Regions from separate parts of the Agrobacterium sp. 22-226-1 genome, predicted to be linked through region 1. Evidence: riboswitches for the same ligand, from Rfam matches in the RefSeq annotation. Region 1 holds a riboswitch; each other region holds the start of a gene.
The links. Region 1 has a riboswitch for cobalamin ahead of ACQZ5K_RS21095 (CbtB domain-containing protein). Riboswitches for the same ligand answer to the same signal wherever they lie in the genome.
Positions count from the first base shown of each region.

Region 2: another riboswitch for cobalamin. It lies ahead of metE (5-methyltetrahydropteroyltriglutamate--homocysteine S-methyltransferase); the one in region 1 lies ahead of ACQZ5K_RS21095 (CbtB domain-containing protein).
Region 3: another riboswitch for cobalamin. It lies ahead of ACQZ5K_RS11505 (DUF1636 family protein); the one in region 1 lies ahead of ACQZ5K_RS21095 (CbtB domain-containing protein).
Region 4: another riboswitch for cobalamin. It lies ahead of nrdH (glutaredoxin-like protein NrdH); the one in region 1 lies ahead of ACQZ5K_RS21095 (CbtB domain-containing protein).

Region 1 covers NZ_JBNWCP010000014.1:73,185-77,943, forward strand. Annotated here, with positions in the region: gene ACQZ5K_RS21075 (helix-turn-helix transcriptional regulator) at 1-183, opposite strand, end outside; gene ACQZ5K_RS21080 (LysE family translocator) at 317-946, shown strand; gene ACQZ5K_RS21085 (c-type cytochrome) at 1,065-1,499, shown strand; gene ACQZ5K_RS21090 (c-type cytochrome) at 1,591-2,511, shown strand; cobalamin riboswitch at 2,558-2,793, shown strand; gene ACQZ5K_RS21095 (CbtB domain-containing protein) at 2,955-3,137, shown strand; gene ACQZ5K_RS21100 (CbtA family protein) at 3,148-3,858, shown strand; gene ACQZ5K_RS21105 (hypothetical protein) at 3,863-4,177, shown strand; gene ACQZ5K_RS21110 (type 1 glutamine amidotransferase family protein) at 4,370-4,759, opposite strand, start outside.
Region 2 covers NZ_JBNWCP010000006.1:39,742-44,500, reverse strand. Annotated here, with positions in the region: gene ACQZ5K_RS12110 (sugar ABC transporter permease) at 1-1,268, shown strand, start outside; gene ACQZ5K_RS12105 (ATP-binding cassette domain-containing protein) at 1,287-2,069, shown strand; cobalamin riboswitch at 2,131-2,342, shown strand; gene metE (5-methyltetrahydropteroyltriglutamate--homocysteine S-methyltransferase) at 2,443-4,759, shown strand, end outside.
Region 3 covers NZ_JBNWCP010000005.1:288,310-293,068, forward strand. Annotated here, with positions in the region: gene cobN (cobaltochelatase subunit CobN) at 1-1,503, opposite strand, end outside; gene cobW (cobalamin biosynthesis protein CobW) at 1,507-2,544, opposite strand; gene ACQZ5K_RS11505 (DUF1636 family protein) at 2,541-2,966, opposite strand; cobalamin riboswitch at 3,088-3,302, opposite strand; gene cobO (cob(I)yrinic acid a,c-diamide adenosyltransferase) at 3,437-4,054, shown strand; gene ACQZ5K_RS11515 (cobyric acid synthase) at 4,056-4,759, shown strand, end outside.
Region 4 covers NZ_JBNWCP010000001.1:6,528-11,286, reverse strand. Annotated here, with positions in the region: gene nrdE (class 1b ribonucleoside-diphosphate reductase subunit alpha) at 1-1,995, opposite strand, end outside; gene nrdI (class Ib ribonucleoside-diphosphate reductase assembly flavoprotein NrdI) at 1,983-2,381, opposite strand; gene nrdH (glutaredoxin-like protein NrdH) at 2,394-2,615, opposite strand; cobalamin riboswitch at 2,872-3,095, opposite strand; gene ACQZ5K_RS00040 (nucleoside triphosphate hydrolase) at 3,229-3,858, opposite strand; gene ACQZ5K_RS00035 (ATP-binding cassette domain-containing protein) at 3,855-4,637, opposite strand; gene ACQZ5K_RS00030 (ABC transporter permease) at 4,637-4,759, opposite strand, start outside.

The DNA of each region.
Region 1 (4,759 bases):
CAGGATATAACCGACGCCGCGTTCCCCTTCGATGGGCACGCGCATGGTCTGAAGCGCTGCTATGTCGCGATAGACCGAGCGCACCGTCACCTCCAGCGCCTCGGCAATCGTCTGCGCGGTAACAGGCCTGCGCGCCACCCGCAGGATCTGGATGATCTCGAACAGTCTCGACGCCTTGCGCATTGCCGTTTTCCTGGTGGATTTCCCCACGCAACTGACACAACGCTGTCAGTTGGCTTTTCCTATAAACGAAGAAACACATTGAGAAACATGGGATTTCCCGAATGTGTCGTGAAATGTTTTGGGAGATACTGACATGAGTTACGCCGAAAATCTCTGGCTTTTCTTTCTGGTCCTGTTCGGCATCATCATCCTGCCGGGCATGGATATGCTGTTCGTGCTGGCAAGCGCACTGACGGGGGGAAAGAGAACCGGCCTTTCCGCCGCAAGCGGCATGAGCGCCGGCGGCATCGTGCATTCGCTTTACGGCGCCCTGGGCGTCGGCATGTTGGCCGCCTGGATGCCGTCGCTGTTCCTGCCGCTTCTGGTTTTCGGCGCCGCCTATATGATCTGGATCGGCATCGGCCTGATGCGCAGCGCGATTGTCGTGAACGGCGACGAGGCGCAGGCGAGCGCTTCGGTCAGAAAAGCCTTCTGGCGGGCGGTGCTGACCTGCCTTTCCAATCCGAAGGCCTATCTGTTCATGATGGCGATCTATCCGCAATTCCTCAAACCGGCCTATGGTCCGATCTGGATGCAGGGGCTGGTGATGGGCGCGATGGTGGCGGTCACGCAGTTCACGGTTTACGGCGCGCTGGCGCTGACGGCGGATAAAAGTCGGGCATGGCTGGTTTCCTCGCCCGCCGCCACGATCTTCATCGGCCGCGCCGCCGGTTTCATGCTGATTGCCGCGGCGCTTCTCACATTGTGGGAGGCCCTGTCTTAGGCTTCTGTTTTCACGATGGAATTCACCGCAATGTGACTTCTTTTCGCCATCCGGAAAGGGCATCCTCGCGCCGTTCCATATAGCGCCCGGTGTCCCGGCCGGAATCAAGGAGAGTTGCATGAAACTGAAAACCATCACCGCGGCCATGCTGTTCGGCTGTCTTTGCGCCGGAGCGGTCTACGCTGCCGGCGAAGTCGAAAAACGTGAAGGCATGATGAAGCAGATCGGTGGGGCGATGGGTTCGCTCGCCGCCATCTCCAAGGGCGAAAAGCCCTTCGACGCCGATACCGTCAAGACTGCCGTAACCACCATCGGCACCAACGCCAAGGCTTTCCCGGACCAGTTCCCCGCCGGCACCGAGACCGGCAGCGCCGCTGCTCCCGCCATCTGGGAAAATTTCGACGACTTCAAGGCCAAGGCCGCCAAGCTCGGCACGGATGCGGACATGGTTCTCGCCAATCTCCCCACCGATCAGGCGGGCGTCGCCACCGCCATGAAGACGCTCGGCGCCGATTGCGGCACCTGCCACCAGACCTACCGTCTGAAGAAATAATCGCAGCACTTTGGAAACGCCGCTTCCCGGCGGCGTTTTCTCAGGCACGAAAGACATCTGACCGGGTCAGGTGAGAATTGGGGAGAGGGGCATGTCCTCCATCTGGACGAAACTCGCGGGCGGGGCCGTCGTCGCGGCCATTGCGGGCTACGGCATATTCGCCTGGGTTACGGCGCCTCAGCGGCAGGCGCCCAGCCACTGGGTCAGCCTGGGCGAACCGGATCTGGCCAATGGCGAAACGCTGTTCTGGGCGGGCGGCTGCGCCAGCTGCCATGCCGCACCCGATGCGAAAGGCGAGGCGCTGTTGACGCTTTCGGGCGGGCAGGCGCTGAAAAGCCCCTTCGGCACCTTCCATGTCCCCAATATTTCCTCCGATCCGCAGCATGGCATCGGCGGCTGGACGCTGGCTGAATTCGGCGATGCGATGACGCGCGGTGTGGGCAGGAACGGCGAACATCTCTACCCGTCCTTTCCCTATGCCTCCTATGCCCGCATGACGCAGAAGGACATCAACGATCTCTTCGGTTATCTGAAAGCCCTGCCGGCGAGCCAGAACGATGCGCCGGATCACGAGTTGCCGTTCCCCTTCAATCTGCGCATGGCGCTGGGTGGCTGGAAATTCCTTTATTTCGACCCCTCGGCGCGGCCCCGCGTGGAGCTTGCCAATGCCAATGCCGAATTGCTGCGCGGCCAATATCTGGTGGAAGGGCCGGGCCATTGCGGCGAATGCCACACGCCCCGCAATGCGCTTGGCGGTTTCGTGAAAGACAAGTGGCTGGCCGGCGGGCCCAACCCGGAAGGCGAGGGCCGCATTCCCGACATTACCCCCGGCTCGCAAAGCATCGGCAGCTGGGCCGAGGCGGATATTGCCAGCTATCTGGAAAACGGCTTCACCCCGGAATTCGACAGCGTCGGCGGCTCCATGGTCAAGGTGCAGCAGAACATGGCGCATCTGACGCCTGAAGACCGCGATGCGATTGCCGCCTATCTGAAGGCCATACCGTCGCGATAGGGTGCCCTGGGGGCGTGCCGCCCATTGACTCCCGACCTCGCCCATCGGATAACGATCCTGTGATGGTTCCTTCCGGGCGTTCCGGAAGGTGAAAAGGGAACACGATAGGGAGAAATCCTCATTCGTGGCTGCCCCCGCAACTGTGAGCGGAGAGCCTGAAACGAAATGCCACTGGCAGGCCATCTCGCCGGGAACCGAAGGTTTCCAGAGAGGGTGACGCCGGGAAGGTGTTTCAGGTTTTGACCCGTAAGCCAGGAGACCTGCCATCGCGGAAATATCCATGCCGGCGGGGTGTCCGGAAGAGCGGAATTTCAGGGTGGTGGGATCGACGCCTCCCTGTGTCAGTCTCGTATCCCCGTGGTGAAGTGTATTATAGCGGCTCGACGGCCTTTTGCTGTCCGGCCGCGTCCAAAGGCGCGGGGTCGCGCCGGAGAGGGGTCACCATGTCCATCAACCAGAATACGGCCAACGCCGCCGTTTCCGCAAAAACAACCAGCTTCGCGCAATCGCTGACGGCGATCGTGCTTGGCCTGTTCGTTGTCGGTTTTGTCGGCTTTTCCCATGTGGAAGCCGTTCACAACGCCGCGCATGACACGCGTCATGCCAATGCCTTCCCCTGCCATTGAGGGGAACGGCATGTCGTCTTTTCGCAATATCGTCTTTACCGCCGTTCTCGTCGGCATTCTTGGCGGTTTCGCCGTTTCGGCCATGCAGGCTTTCGGCACGACGCCGCTCATCCTTCAGGCGGAAACCTATGAAAGCGCCGGCGAAGCACCCCACAGCCATGATGCGACGGCGCCCGGTGCTGCCGTTCCCGCCCATGAGCACAATGACGAGGCTTGGGCTCCGGCCGATGGCTTCGAGCGCACCGCCTATACCGTCGCCGCCAATGTGCTGACCGCCATCGGTTATGCGCTGGTGCTGACCGGCCTCATTTCGCTGCGTGGCACGAATGGCGGCTGGCGCGAAGGCCTTCTTTGGGGCGTTGCCGGTTTTGCCGCCGTCATGCTGGCCCCGATGATCGGCCTGCCGCCGGAACTGCCGGGCAGCCCGGCCGCCGCACTTGAGGCGCGGCAGATCTGGTGGCTTGCGACGGTTGCCGCAACCGCGGGCGGCATTGCGCTGATCGCGTTTCGCCGCGAACCCTGGGCCATCGTATTGGCGCTGGTGCTGATCGTCGCACCGCATGTGGTCGGCGCACCCTTGCCGCCGGAAGGCGAACATGCGCTGGCGCCGCTGCCGCTGGAGCGTCAGTTCATCGTCGCCGCCACCGTGACCAGCTTCGTTTTCTGGGCTTTGCTCGGGACATTGAGCGCGTTTTTCCTGAAGCGCTTCCAGTCGGCTTGAGACTATGCAGGACGCAGCGGAATGGAGTGAGGAACTCGATGCGCTGCGTTTTGCCGTTCCCGGTCACGGCGCTTTCTGCGCCGTGCACCGCCTTGCCTTCAAGGCTGTCCTTGGGGCGGCCCCGGATCGCGAGGCGGCTCTCGCCTGTTTTCATGAACACGAGGCCGCTTTTATCGCTGCGGCGCTCAGCAAGATAAAACGCTCGAATTTACCCGCCGGCCGCAGCCTGCATCTGAGCAGCCGCGATATTCGCCGGGCGATTGCCGGGGAGGGCGGCGATCACGCAGCACGGGTGTGCCGGGTGCTGGATCGGGGGTGATGAGTGAGGGTGCCTAGACGCTTGTATTGTGCACCACCTCATTCCTGTGCTTGTCACAGGAATCCAGCCGACGCGCGTCTGCGCGACGAATGGAGTCCTTTCAGCCCAAGGACTTGGGCTGGCTAGATTCCTGTGACAAGCACAGGAATGAGGGCGGGCGGGCTTACGTGGCCCACAATATCAGCGTCCGCCTCAGCGATGCTCCGCCGCAAAAACCTGAAGTTCCGCCTCGGCTTCCGGACCAAAGAGGCCGAGGTGTTTCAGGATTTCCACAGCGAAACTGACCGGCGCGCTGCCGGCGGCGGTGACGATGCCGCCATCGCTGACCGCTTTCGGCTGGTCGCGGTAGAGCGACTCGCCGCTATAGACGGCATAGGCCTTGTGCGATGCCAATGAATTGCCGGTATGGGCGACGTCGTTCAGAACGCCCGTGCCGCCGAGCGCACTCGCCGCCGCGCAGATGCCGGCTACCAGCCGGTTCCTGTCGCGAAACCGGTGCACCAGCCCGCCAAGATCGACAGCCGTTCCCTTTTCCCAGCTCAAGCCGCCGGGAATGATCAGCGCATCAATGCCGGCCGGATC
Region 2 (4,759 bases), on a different contig from region 1:
AAAAAACAGGCTCGATAACGCGCTTCATCAACGCCACCGAGCTGGATACCAGGCTGCTCGGCATGGTCGGCGCGCTTCTTCTGATCTGGATCGGATTTCATATCCTGTCCGGCGGGCTGTTCCTGACGCCGCGAAACCTCTGGAACCTCTCCGTGCAGACCGCGTCCGTGGCCGTCATGGCGACCGGCATGGTGCTCGTCATCGTCACCCGCAACATCGACCTTTCGGTCGGGTCGATCCTCGGTTTTTCCGGCATGATCATGGGTGTCATGCAGGCCGAAATCCTGCCGCAGATCCTCGGCTTCGAACATTGGGCCACATGGATCGTCACACTTATGGTCGGCATTTTCGTTGGCGGCGCCATCGGCATGTTGCAGGGCTCCATCATCGCCTTCCTGAACGTGCCGTCCTTCATCGTCACGCTCGGCGGTCTGCTCGTCTGGCGCGGCGGCACCTGGTTCATCACCAGCGGCCGCACCGTGGCGCCGATGGATTCCACCTTCCGCCTGATGGGCGGCGGCACCAGCGGTTCGATTGGTGCGACATGGAGCTGGATCGCCGCCGTCGTCGCCTGCGTCGCCATCATTGCGGCCATCCTGAATTCCCGCCATCAGCGCCGCCGTTTCGGCTTTCCGTTGCGGCCCGTCTGGGCGGAATATTTTCTGGCCGCGCTCGGCTGCCTTGTCGTCATCGGTTTCGTGGCGGTGGTCAACAGCTATCCATGGCCGGTCAACATCGCCCGCAACTATGCCGATGCCAATGGCATCGCCTGGCCTGAAGGCGGTCTGTTCATTTCGCATGGCATCGCCATTCCGGTGCTGATGGCGCTCGCCGTGGGTGCGGTCATGACCTTCATCGCCACACGGCTGCGCTTCGGACGTTATGTCTTCGCCATCGGTGGCAATCCGGAAGCGGCCGAACTCGCCGGCATCAAGACCCGCTGGGTGACGGTGAAAATCTTCACGCTGATGGGCGTTCTGTGCGCCATCGCGGCGGCCATCTCGACCGCCCGCCTCAATGCCGCCACCAATGCCCAGGGCGAGCTGGACGAGCTTTACACCATCGCGGCGGCCGTCATCGGCGGCACCTCGCTTGCCGGTGGTGTCGGAACCATAGCGGGCGCGATGCTCGGCGCGCTCGTCATGCAGTCGCTGCAATCCGGCATGGTGCTGGTGGGCATCGATACGCCCTTCCAGCGCATCGTCGTCGGTGTGGTTCTGGTCGTCGCCGTCTGGCTCGACACCATCTACCGCGCCCGCGCCAAGTAAGAACCGAGGAGAACTCCTATGACGGACCAAGTCACGCCCCTCGTGGAAATGCGCAATATTTCCATTTCCTTTGGCGGTATCCATGCGGTGGAAAACGCCTCTGTCGATCTTTTCCCCGGTGAGGTGGTCGCCCTTCTCGGCCACAACGGCGCGGGCAAATCGACCCTTATCAAAATCCTCTCCGGCGCCTATCGGCGCGATGGCGGCGATATTCTCATCAACGGCGAGGATGCGGATATCCGCAATCCGCGCGACGCCAAGAAATACGGCATCGAAACCATCTACCAGACGCTGGCCGTGGCCGACAATGTCGATGCGGCCGCCAATCTTTATCTCGGCCGCGAGCTGAAGACGAAATGGGGCACGCTTGACGATGTCGCCATGGAAGCCTCGGCCCGCGAGGTCATGGGGCGTCTCAACCCCAATTTCCGGCGGTTCAAGGAACCGGTGAAGGCGCTTTCGGGCGGCCAGCGGCAATCCGTCGCCATCGCCCGCGCCATTCTGTTCGATGCCCGCATCCTCATCATGGACGAGCCGACGGCAGCACTCGGACCGCAGGAAACGGCGCAGGTGGGCGATCTCGTCAAGGAGCTGAAACGGCAGGGCATCGGCATCTTCCTCATCAGCCACGATATTCACGACGTCTTCGATCTGGCCGACCGGGTCTTCGTGATGAAGAACGGCAAGGTGGTGGGCCATGCCCGCACGCAGGATGTCACCAAGGACGAGGTGCTTGGCATGATCATTCTGGGCAAAGTGCCGGCCGGTGCGGTGCCGGGGCCGGGTGCGGTCGCGCTCTGAACTCAATGAAATAAAGATATAAAGATTTCTTTATGTCTATTGACATCGTGACGCCCGTGGTGAGAAATGCGGGTGTCATGGTTCTCCGGGCTTGTTTGTTCGATCCCGGAGCTAAGAGGGAATCCGGTGCGCCGACGATCGGCAAGACCGGAGCTGCCCCCGCAACTGTAAGCGGCGAGCCTTTGTCCAAAACGTCACTGGGGTAAACCCCGGGAAGACGGACAAAGGCGACGACCCGTAAGCCAGGAGACCTGCCAGGACAAAATAACGTCCACGGGCGGGGTGTCCCGGTGGTTGCTGCAATGGTCCGGCACAGGCCGGGCCTGCACGCGTCCGCTTTACCCATGCCCCCACAACCAAATGGGGTATGACAATGCCAAACAAGACAATTCCAGTCGCATCGCTCGGTTTTCCGAGGATCGGACGCCATCGCGAACTGAAGTTCGCGCTTGAAGGCTTCTGGTCCGGCAAGATTTCCGAGACGGAGCTGCGCGAAACCGCCACCCGGCTGCGCGCCGAAAACTGGGCGCTTCAGCGTGAGAAGGGGATCACCCACATCCCCTCCAACGATTTTTCCTTCTATGATCATGTCCTCGATACGGCCGTGATGGTGGGCGCCATTCCATCCCTCTACGGATGGACGGACGGAGAGGTTCCCCTGTCGACCTATTTCGCCACGGCGCGCGGCAGCCAAAGCGAAGGCCATGCAGGTTGCGACCATGCGCATGAAGGACATTCCCATCACGCACAGGGTGTTCCGGCGCTGGAAATGACCAAATGGTTCGACACCAACTATCACTACATGGTGCCGGAGGTTTCAGAGGATCAGCATTTCGTGCTCACCTCGCAAAAGCCGGTCGACCACTTCCTTGAGGCGAAGGCGCTCGGCATTCACACGCGCCCGGTCATTCTCGGCCCGGTCACGTTCCTGAAGCTTGCCAAGGCGCGCGAGGCAGCCTTCAAGCCTCTCGATCTGCTGGCAAGGTTGCTGCCCGTCTATGAAGAGCTGCTGCGACGCCTGCGCGCGGTCGGTGCGGACTGGGTGCAGATCGACGAGCCGGTCGCCGTGCTCGATCTTTCCAAGGGGGAGCGTCACGCGCTGGCTATAGCCTATCGGGCTTTGTCGAAGGCCGCGCCGGATCTGAAAATCCTGCTCGCCACCTATTTCGGTGGGCCTGAGGACAATCTCGAAGTCGTCGCATCGCTTCCGGTCACCGGCCTTCATATCGATCTGGTGCGAGCGCCCGATGCACTGGAGACGGCGTTGAAGGCGTTGCCGGAAAATCGCGTCCTGTCGCTGGGTGTCATCGACGGCCGCAACATCTGGCGCGCTGATCTCGCTGCAATCATTACCCGATTGGAACCGGTGATCGCGGCACGCGGTGCGGCGGCGTTTCAGATCGCGCCGTCCTGCTCGCTGCTGCATGTCCCGGTCGATCTCGAACTGGAAACCGGCCTCGATGCCGATCTCAAAAGCTGGCTTTCCTTCGCCACCCAGAAGCTCGGCGAACTTGCCACGCTCGGCAGGGCTCTCGGTGAGGGCAAGGCTGCTGTCGCGACGGAACTGGAGGCTGCCTCCAAGGCGGTTGCCGCGCGTGCATCCTCGCCGAAGGTAACGGACGTCGCCGTGCAGAAGCGTATTGCGACGATTGGCGAGGCCGACAGGAAGCGGGTGAGCCCGTTTGCCGAGCGGCAGAAAGTGCAATCGCAGGCCATTGCGCTGCCGCTTTTCCCGACGACGACCATCGGCTCCTTCCCGCAGACGACGGAGGTGCGCAAGGCCAGATCGGCACATTCCAAGGGCGCGCTGACGGATGCGCAATATGAAAAATTCCTGCAGAAGGAAACCGAAGCGACCATTCGCTGGCAGGAGGAAATCGGTCTCGACGTTCTCGTGCACGGCGAGTTCGAGCGCAATGACATGGTGCAATATTTCGGCGAACAGCTTTCCGGTTTCGCTTTCACCCAGCATGCATGGGTGCAGAGTTACGGCTCGCGTTATGTGCGCCCGCCCATCATTTTCGGCGATGTGTCGCGCCCAAAAGCGATGACGGTTCGCTGGTGGGAATATTCCCAGTCGCTCACCGACAAACCCGTCAAGGGCATGCTGACCGGGCCGGTGACGATCCTCAACTGGTCCTTCGTCCGCGACGATATCGCCAGAAGCCTGACATGCCGCCAGATCGCGCTCGCCATCCGCGATGAGGTCAATGATCTCGAAGCAGCCGGTGCGCAGATGATCCAGATCGATGAGGCAGCTCTTCGTGAAGGACTGCCGCTTCGGCACCGGGACTGGCAGGATTATCTCGGCTGGGCGGTGGAATGCTTCCGCATTTGCTCCAGCGGTGTGGGCGACCGCACACAGGTTCACACCCATATGTGCTATTCCGAATTCAACCAGATCATCGATGCCATTGCTGCCATGGACGCCGACGTGATCTCCATCGAGACCTCGCGTTCGAAGATGGAACTGCTGGATGCGTTTCGGACCTACAAATACCCGAACCAGATCGGTCCCGGCGTTTACGACATCCATTCGCCCCGTGTGCCGGCGGTTGGAGAAATGGTCGATCTTCTGGCGCTGGCGCGAGAGCGGCTTGACGACCGGCAGCTCTGGATCAATCCGGATTGCGGCCTGAAGACGCGTAAATGGGAAGAGGTCAGGCCGGCACTGGTCAACATGGTCGCCG
Region 3 (4,759 bases), on a different contig from region 1:
ACGATCCTCATTGCGGCCCCTGTCCGGCGCTAGCGCCACGAATACTTCACCGAAACGGGCGGCGCGGAACCGGAATGCACCATCGACGAGTGCATCGTCAGCGGTTGCCACGCCCCATGTCGCGTTTACGGCCCCGGCAGATGCCGACGGCAAGGCGGAGAAAAAAGCCTCGTAGGTGGAAAGATCAATTGCCGCTTCCTGCTGTTCGACACACTCGAGCAGCGCCCGCGCAGTCTTAGGAATATCCTTGACCGTATAACCGGCCCCGGCGAGATCCTGCATCATTTCGAGAACGCTTTGCGGCACATCGAGACCGACGGCATAACCGGTTCGTCCGGGCGCCGCACCGGGATAATCCGGCATCAGAATGACGATGCGGCGATCCCGTGGAAGGGCATTCCTCAGCCGCAGGAAAGCGGCGATGCGATTTGCCACCTGCTCGACGCGATCGGCCTGGGGTACATTGAGCAAACTCGCGCCGCCATCCATGCGCGCCTGTTTGAACGAAATCGCACCGGCGAGAATCCGGCCATCCAGTTCCGGCAGGACGACATGCATGGCGAGATCGGAGGGATTGAGACCGCGCGCATTTTCCGCCCATCCGTCCCGCCGCGTCGTCGCCATCACCACCTGAAACACCGGTACACCGAGACGGTCGAACAGGGTTGTGCCGTCGTCATCCGTCTGGCTGGCGAAGGCGGTGGCGGCAATGATGGCGGCGGGCTTCAGATCGGGCAGCACCGTTTCGAGGAAACGGATCGCCTCGCCATCCTTCAGACCGCTGACAAAAATCGGCAAGGGTGCAAAACCGCGCCGCGAGAGCGCCTCGAAAAGCGCATCCACCGGTGCGGCATCTGCCGCCAGAAGCATGGAACGGTAAAAGAGGATGGGCAGAAGGGACGCACCGTCGGGAAAACCCGCGCAGGCTTCCGCCCTATCCACAACGCCCCTGCCGGGCCGGTAAAAACCGGCTTTCGGCAGCGGCTCAGCTTCAATATCCGGCCATGCCTCGCCCCTTGCAAGAGCGGCGAGACCAAGGGCAAGCCGGTCCATATTCTCCTGCCCGCCCTCACGGAAGAAGGAGAGGACCGAGGCCAAAATCCGCCGATCGACGGTCGAGGCCGCTTCGAGTTTCTCGTCCCTTTCGCTGCACTCACCCGGCAAAAGCAGAAGCTTGATGCAGCGCCTGCGCGCAAGAATGGAAAGCTGATCGACGCCGTAACGCCAGCGTTCCGCACCGCCGAGAATCCGGATAAGAATAACCCTGGCATGTTCCGCCGTCTTTTCGATCCAGAGATCGACCGACATGGGATGTCGAAGCTCGGAGAGGTTGGCGGCTGACAGGGAGGGGAGCGCACTCTCTGTTCGCCGCCAGGCCTGTTCCAGCCCGGCCAGATCGCTTGCCGAAAAAGACAGTACCACCACATCCGACCGGGGCTGGTTGAGATCAACCGGCTCGATCAGGTCGTCCAGAGACGAGGATGTGGTGGCGAGAATATGCATAGGTCAGGCGGCCAGCATCTGTTCGATCTTTTCGCGGTTGATACCCTTTTCGCCGATGACGACGAGGCGGCTGCGGCGTTCCTCACCCGCAGCCCAGGGCCGGTCGTAATAATGGTTGACGCGGCTGCCCACAGCCTGCACCTGCAGGCGCATCGGCTTTGCGGAAACCTCGATGAAGCCCTTGATGCGCAGGACATTTTCCGCAGCCGCCGTCTCGGCGATACGGGCTGCCAGCGCTTCCGGGTCAGTCACGGCCGGCAGATCGATGACGAAGCTGTCGAAATCGTCATGCTCGTGGTCGAGTTCACCGTCATGGTGGGTACGGCGGTTTTCGATATCCTCTTCCACCGCAAGGCCAAGACCGATCAGCACGGCGGGGTCGATGGCGCCATTGGAGGCCACAACGATCTTTGCCGCCTTCGGCAGATGTTCGAGAACATGCGCCTTGGCCTTGTTGAGGCCGGCATCGTCAAGAAGATCGGCCTTGGTCAGCACGATAAGATCGGCGCAGGCGACCTGATCCTCGAAAACCTCTTCGACCGGGTCATCGTGATCGAGCGCCTCGTCATTGGCCCGCTGGGCGGCGAGCGCTTCCATGTCGTGCGCCACCTGCCCTTCGGCAAGGGCGGCGCCATCCACCACGGCCACGACGGCATCCACCGTCACGCGGCTCTTGATCGCCGGCCACTGGAAGGCCTGCACCAGCGGCTTCGGCAGGGCGAGGCCGGAGGTTTCGATGAGGATATGCTCCACCTTCGGCTGGCGGCTCAGAATCTGTTCGATGGCGGGCTGGAAATCATCCGCCACCGTGCAGCAGATGCAGCCATTGGCCAGTTCGACGATGTTTTCTTCCGGGCAGCTTTCAATACCGCAACCTTTGAGAATCTCGCCATCGATGCCGATATCGCCGAATTCGTTGACGATGATCGCCAGCCGCTTGCCGTCCAGCTTTTCGAGAAGGCCGCGCAGCAGCGTGGTTTTGCCAGCCCCCAGAAAGCCGGTGACGATGGTGCAGGGAACGCGGTCCAGAAGGGTGCTCATGATCTCTCCTCAGTAAAATCGAATGGGGGAATGCGCGCCACCAGGCCGCGCTTTAAGGGTTCGGGGCGACCGCGCCAGGGCATCAGGCCGTCGGGGGCGGCAGCCAGCAGCCGTGCACCGGTCAGCAAATCTTCCGCGTCACCGGTCGTCAGCCCGCCAAAAACATAGGACCAGCTATTGGCGCTGCGCAGCACGGCGCTAAGCCCGCGCTTGCAATTGGCGAGGCAGTTGACGGAACGAACGGTGACACCCGTTTCCTCCGCCTTTGCGATGACGGCATCGGCGAGACGCGAACCGGGGCGCGGTTCGGCATTGGGGTCGGCTTCATCACGACAGCTTCTGCAAACGAAAACGGTCACGCCGGACGCCGTTTCATCCTGCGTGTTTCCGCCTGCACATGAAGATGTCGCTGAAATATCCAAACCGTATCGTTTCCCGCGCCTTGCAAAAAATCTCTGGGGGTGCGGATGTCGAAAACGGCATGCGGACAGGCGCAAACCGGATGTTCGATCTAACCGACTGACCGGAGCACCCCGCCCGGCAGACGTTTTTCCTGAAACGGCAGGTCTCCTGGCTCGCGGCTTTACACCCTGACACCGCCTTCCCGAACCCGTTGAGGTGTCCAGTGGCTTTACGGTGCGGGCTTACCGCTTACAGTTGCGGGGGCAGCCACGGAATGACCCGGTAGTCGGGCTGGAACCGTGTTCCCTCTTAGCTTTTCCCGTTGCCGGGAAAAGACCGTCAGTCCGTTACCCTTAGGCTGAACAGGCGTGGGGGTCAATGCCGCGGCCCTGTGGCCCGCACATTGCCGGGTGCGGCAAATTGGGTATAGTCGCCGCTCCGAATGGCGGGGGCATCGGGTCCCGCGCCGCTGGATGAAAAGGAAAACGCGATGACACGCGACATCAGCGACAGCGAAGCCGAACGTCACCGGCAGAAAATGGTCAATCGCAAGACGGTGCAGGACGCCGAGGTTGCGGAAAAGACCATCGAAAAAGGTCTGCTGATGATCAATACCGGTCCCGGCAAGGGCAAATCCACCGCCGCTTTCGGCCTTGCCCTGCGCATGCTCGGCACCGGGCGGCGGGTGGGCGTCGTTCAATTCATCAAGGGTGCATGGTCGACGGGAGAACAGCAGGCGCTGACTTTGTTTGGCGACAGGGTCGTGTGGCGCACCATGGGCGAGGGGTTCACCTGGGACACGCAGGATTTGAAACGCGACGTCGCGGCGGCGGCAAAGGCCTGGGAAGAAGCCAAGGTCCTGATGGCGGATGAGACCATCGGCCTGCTGATCCTCGATGAGCTGAACATCGCGCTCCGCTACGATTACCTGCCGCTGGAAGAGGTGGTCGAAACGCTTTCCAGCCGCAGGCCCGATCTGCATGTCGTCGTTACCGGCCGCAACGCCAAGCAACCTCTCATCGACGCGGCCGATATGGTGACGGAAATGACCCTCGTGAAACATCACTTCAAGGCGGGCGTAAAGGCGCAGGCAGGGATAGAATTCTGATATGGCTGCACGCGTGCTGATGTTTCAGGGAACCGGCTCGGATGTCGGCAAATCGCTGATGGTGGCCGGCCTTGCCCGTGCCTTCGTCAGGCGCGGCCTGTCCGTCATGCCGTTCAAACCGCAGAACATGTCGAACAATGCGGCGGTCACCGCCGATGGCGGCGAGATTGGCCGCGCGCAGGCGCTGCAGGCTCGGGCGGCGGGCGTACCGCTTTCCGTGCATATGAACCCGGTGCTCCTGAAGCCACAGAGCGAGACCGGCGCACAGGTGGTGGTGCAGGGCAAGATCGCCGGCAATGCCAAAGCGGCCGATTATCAGCAGATGAAGGCCGGGCTGATGCCGCGTGTGCTGGAAAGCTTCGACCGCCTGAAACAACAGGCCGATCTGGTGCTGGTGGAAGGGGCCGGCAGCGCCTCGGAAATCAACCTGCGTGCCAATGACATCGCCAATATGGGTTTTGCCAGAGCTGCGGACGCGCCTGTGATCCTGATCGGCGATATCGACCGGGGCGGCGTCATCGCCAGCCTCGTCGGCACCAAAGCCGTGCTCGAAGCTGAAGACGCGGCGATGATCGAAGGTTTCATCGTCAATCGCTTTCGCGGCGATCCGGCCCTGTTTTCGGACGGCATGCGGATAATTGCTGAAAAAACCGGCTGGGCCTCCATCGGGCTTCTGCCGCATTTTGCCGACGCCGCACAATTGCC
Region 4 (4,759 bases), on a different contig from region 1:
GTAGGTATCGATGATCTTTTCCGGGCCGATTTCATAGGCATCCTGATAATATTCGAGATTGTCGTTCGAGAGGTAGGAAGCCGGGTAATAAACGCGGCCGATCTTGCCCTCTTTGCGGATTTCGATCTTCGAGACGATCGGATGAATGGAGGAGGTGGAGTGGTTGATATAGGAGATCGAGCCGGTGGGCGGCACAGCCTGGAGATTCTGGTTATAGAGACCTGATACCATCACGTCCTGCTTCAACGCCTCCCAGTCCTCCTGCGTCGGAATGGCGATACCGGCCTTTTCAAACAGCGCCTTCACCTTTTCGGTCGCAGGCAGCCATTCCCGGTCGGTATATTTGTCGAAATATTCGCCCGAGGCATATTTGGAGTTCTCAAAGCCCTTGAAGCTCAGGCCCCTTTCCACCGCCAGCCGGTTGCTGGCGCGGATAGCGTGATAGGTCACCGTGTAGAAATAGATATTGGTGAAATCGACGCCTTCTTCGGAACCGTAGAAGATGCGTTCGCGCGCCAGATAACCGTGCAGGTTCATCTGGCCAAGCCCGATGGCGTGGCTGGCATCATTGCCCTTTTCCACCGAAGGAACGGAGGAGATGTGGCTCATGTCCGACACTGCCGTCAGCGCCCGGATGGAGGTCTCGATCGTCTTGCCGAAATCGGCGGAATCCATCGCCGAAGCAATATTGAGCGAGCCGAGATTGCAGGAAATATCCTTGCCCATATGGCTATAGGATAGATCGGCATTGAACTCGCTTGCCTCGCTGACCTGCAGGATTTCCGAGCAGAGATTGCTCATGCTGATGCGGCCGGCAACCGGATTGGCGCGGTTCACCGTATCTTCGAACATGATGTAGGGGTAGCCGCTCTCAAACTGGATTTCGGCGATCACCTGGAAGAATTCGCGCGCCTTGATCTTCTTCTTTCGGATTCGGCTGTCGGCGACCATCTCGTGATATTTCTCGGTGACCGAGATTTCGGTGAAGGCCACGCCATAGACCCGCTCCACATCATAGGGCGAGAACAGGTACATATCCTCATTGTTGCGGGCGAGTTCGAAGGTAATGTCGGGTATCACCACGCCGAGCGACAGGGTCTTGATGCGGATTTTCTCGTCGGCATTTTCGCGCTTGGTATCGAGGAAGCGCATGATATCCGGGTGGTGGGCATGCAGATAGACCGCGCCGGCACCCTGTCGCGCACCAAGCTGGTTGGCATAGGAAAAACTATCCTCCAGCAGCTTCATGACAGGAATGACGCCGGAAGACTGGTTTTCGATCTGTTTGATCGGCGCTCCGAATTCGCGGATATTGGTTAAGGACAATGCTACGCCGCCGCCGCGCTTGGAAAGCTGCAGCGCCGAATTGATGGAGCGGCCGATGCTTTCCATATTGTCTTCCACACGCAGCAGAAAACACGAGACCAGCTCACCACGGCTCTTCTTGCCAGCGTTGAGGAAGGTCGGGGTTGCCGGCTGGAAGCGGCCTGAAATGATTTCATCGACCAGATTGCGGGCGAGCTGCTCATCGCCACGCGCAAGGGCCAGCGCCACCATGCAGACGCGATCCTCGTAACGCTCCAGATAACGTTTTCCGTCAAAGGTCTTCAGCGTATAGGAAGTGTAATATTTGAAGGCGCCGAGAAAGGTCGGAAAGCGGAATTTCCGGGCATAGGCCTCGTCATAGAGGTCGCGAACGAAATTGAAGGAATACTGGTCCAGCACCTCCTGTTCGTAATATCCCTCGGTCACCAGATAATCGAGCTTTTCCCTGAGGTTATGGAAAAAGACGGTATTCTGGTTGACGTGCTGAAGGAAATATTGCCGGGCGGCAAGGCGGTCCTTGTCGAGCTGGATTTTCCCGTTCTCGTCATAAAGGTTCAGCATCGCGTTCAGCGCGTGATAGTCCAGGGCCGCATCAAGCGGTTTCTGGGGTGCGGCTGCCGGCTGTTTGGCGTCCTTGTTGCGCGCGGCGCTTGAGGTCAGCGTGTCCAAAATCGTTCCAATCCATGTTTGACATTGGCGACATCTTCTTCCGTGCCGAGAAGCTCGAAGCGATAGAGAAACGGCACGGCGCATTTGCGCGAGACGATATCTCCGGCGGATGCGAAAGCTGCGCCAAAATTCGTGTTTCCCGCCGCGATGACGCCGCGAATGAGATTTCGGTTGGAGGGCTCGTTCAAAAACCGGATGACCGGCTTCGGCACGGCCCCTTTGGTGCCGCCGCCCCCATAGGTGGGGGTGACCAGCACATAGGGCTCGGACACATGGGGAACATCTTCCTCAACACCAAGCGGCAGACGAAACAGACGCCGTCCCAGTTTCAGAAGGAAACGATGGGTGTTTTCAGAGCGGCTGGAATAATAGACGATCAGGCCCATCGTCCCGCCGCCTCAGCTGATCGAGCCGATCATATCCGGCCGGAAACCCGCCCAATGGCGTTCGCCGGCAACGACGACGGGCACCTGCATGTAGCCGAGACCGCGGACATGATCGAGCGCATCCGTATCTTCGGAGATATCGATGATCTCATAGGGGACGCCGATGCGGTCGAGGGCGCGATAGGTGGCGGTGCATTGGACGCACGCGGGCTTGCTGTAAACGGTGACGGTCATAATTTCCTCTCTCGAAACCGGTTTCGGACACGGCTCAACATTGCCGATTGCAATCGCAATCGGGCGGCGATGGTTCTGTCATTAGGGTGGGCGCGCGCGGCTTTTAGCCGCGTAAAATCACTCTCTACGCCGACGAGCGCAGCAACTCAAACAAATGCACTGGCATGACTTCACCCCGAAGCTTGTTCTGGAGGGGGCAGAAAAGGGCGCACGCAAATCATTTGCGTCATACACCTTCCTCCGGACACCCCGCCCGTGGACGTTTGCGCTCAAGGCAGGTCTCCTGACTTGCGGGTCACAACATCTATTCCGGCCTTCCCGGAGCTTTCGGCTCCAGTGACCCAAATCGGAACGATGCTCACCGCTTACAGTTGCGGGGGCAGTTTCGGCCTTGCTCCGCCATAATGGCGTTACGCACCGAATTCCCGTCTTAGCTCCCGACCATTGCGAATCGGAAGAACCTCGAACACCACATATAGTATATGAGGAAATTTTCGCGTCAATGAATAGACGCACAAAAGCCCCACCCTGTGGATCAAAAAGATTCAACACATGGTCAACAAAGGCTTAACGACACATGCGCGCCGCCACTCAAACAGAGAAAAGCGTTAATCTATTCCCAGATATCGATGCGGATATCGGCGGGACGGGCGTTTTCGATCACCCTTTTTCCGTTCGGAAGATCGTTTTCGAAAAGTTTGGCGTGGATCTCAGCCTCGTCTAGATCATAGCCCTGCCACCTTTTCCGCAGCCTCTCCTCCAGCACCGCAACGGACGGCCCTACAAAAATGGTGAGGTCGAAGCTTTTGGAAAGAGTTGTCCACGGCGCCTCGTCCAGCAGCAGATAATTGCCTTCAGCAAGGATAAAGCGTGTTTCCGGCGCAATCACCCGGGCGGACGCTATGGCGATTTCACGGGAGCGGTCGAAAACCGGAACAAGCACCTCCTGCCCGCCCTTGCGGACGGCGCAGACGATATCGAGAAAACCGCGCACGTCGAATGTTTCCGGCGCGCCCTTTCGCGACAGCAGCCCCCGCTCTTCGAGGATGCCATTGTCCATATGGAATCCATCCATGGGCAGGACGGCGGCCGTTTCGCCCCGTGCCAGTAAAGCATTACAAAGGGCATCCGCCAGCGTGGATTTGCCGGCCCCAGGGGGACCGGCAATAGCGACGATAAAACGGGATTTACCTTCTGCTCGCCGAAGAACATCCCCGGCGATCGTTTCAAGCTTCAGCATCATGCGGCAAGCGTTTCCTTCGGCGCTTCCTTGGCGCCCGTCATGAAGGCGACCGCATCCGACATGGAATAGTCCTTCGGATTGATGACGCACAGACGCTTGCCGAGCCGATGGATATGAATGCGATCCGCGACCTCGAACACATGCGGCATGTTATGCGAGATGAGAACGATTGGCAGGCCTCTCGAGCGCACATCCAGAATAAGCTCCAGAACACGCCGGCTTTCCTTCACCCCGAGTGCTGCCGTCGGCTCGTCAAGAATGACGACCTTGGAGCCGAAGGCCGCTGCACGCGCCACTGCCACACCCTGACGCTGGCCCCCGGAGAGGGTTTCCACCGCCTGATTGATGTTCTGGATCGTCATCAGGCCGAGTTCCGACAGTTTCTCCCGGGCGAATTTTTCCATGGCCGGGCGGTCAAGGGCGCGGAACAGGCTGCCCTGAATGCCGGGTTTACGGATTTCCCGGCCGAGGAACATATTATCGGCTATGGAAAGCGCCGGCGACAGCGCGAGGTTCTGATAGACCGTCTCGATGCCGGCCTTGCGCGCCTCGATCGGCGAGCGGAACTGCACGGGCTGGCCTTCCAGCCGGATTTCCCCTTCATCGGGTGTCACCGCACCGGAAATCGCCTTGATGAGAGAGGATTTACCGGCGCCGTTATCGCCGATCACCGCCAGGATTTCGCCCGGATAGAGATCGAAATCGGCATGGTCGAGGGCGGTCACACGACCATAGCGCTTGACGAGATTGCGTGCTGTGAGAATGGGTTCTTTTGCCATCAGCCTGCTACCTTTCTGATCCACTGGTCGATTGCGACAGCCATGATGATGAGGACGCCGATCAACAGATAGGTCCATTGCGGGTCTGTTCCGATGAGCCTGAGGCCGAGCGAAAAGACGCC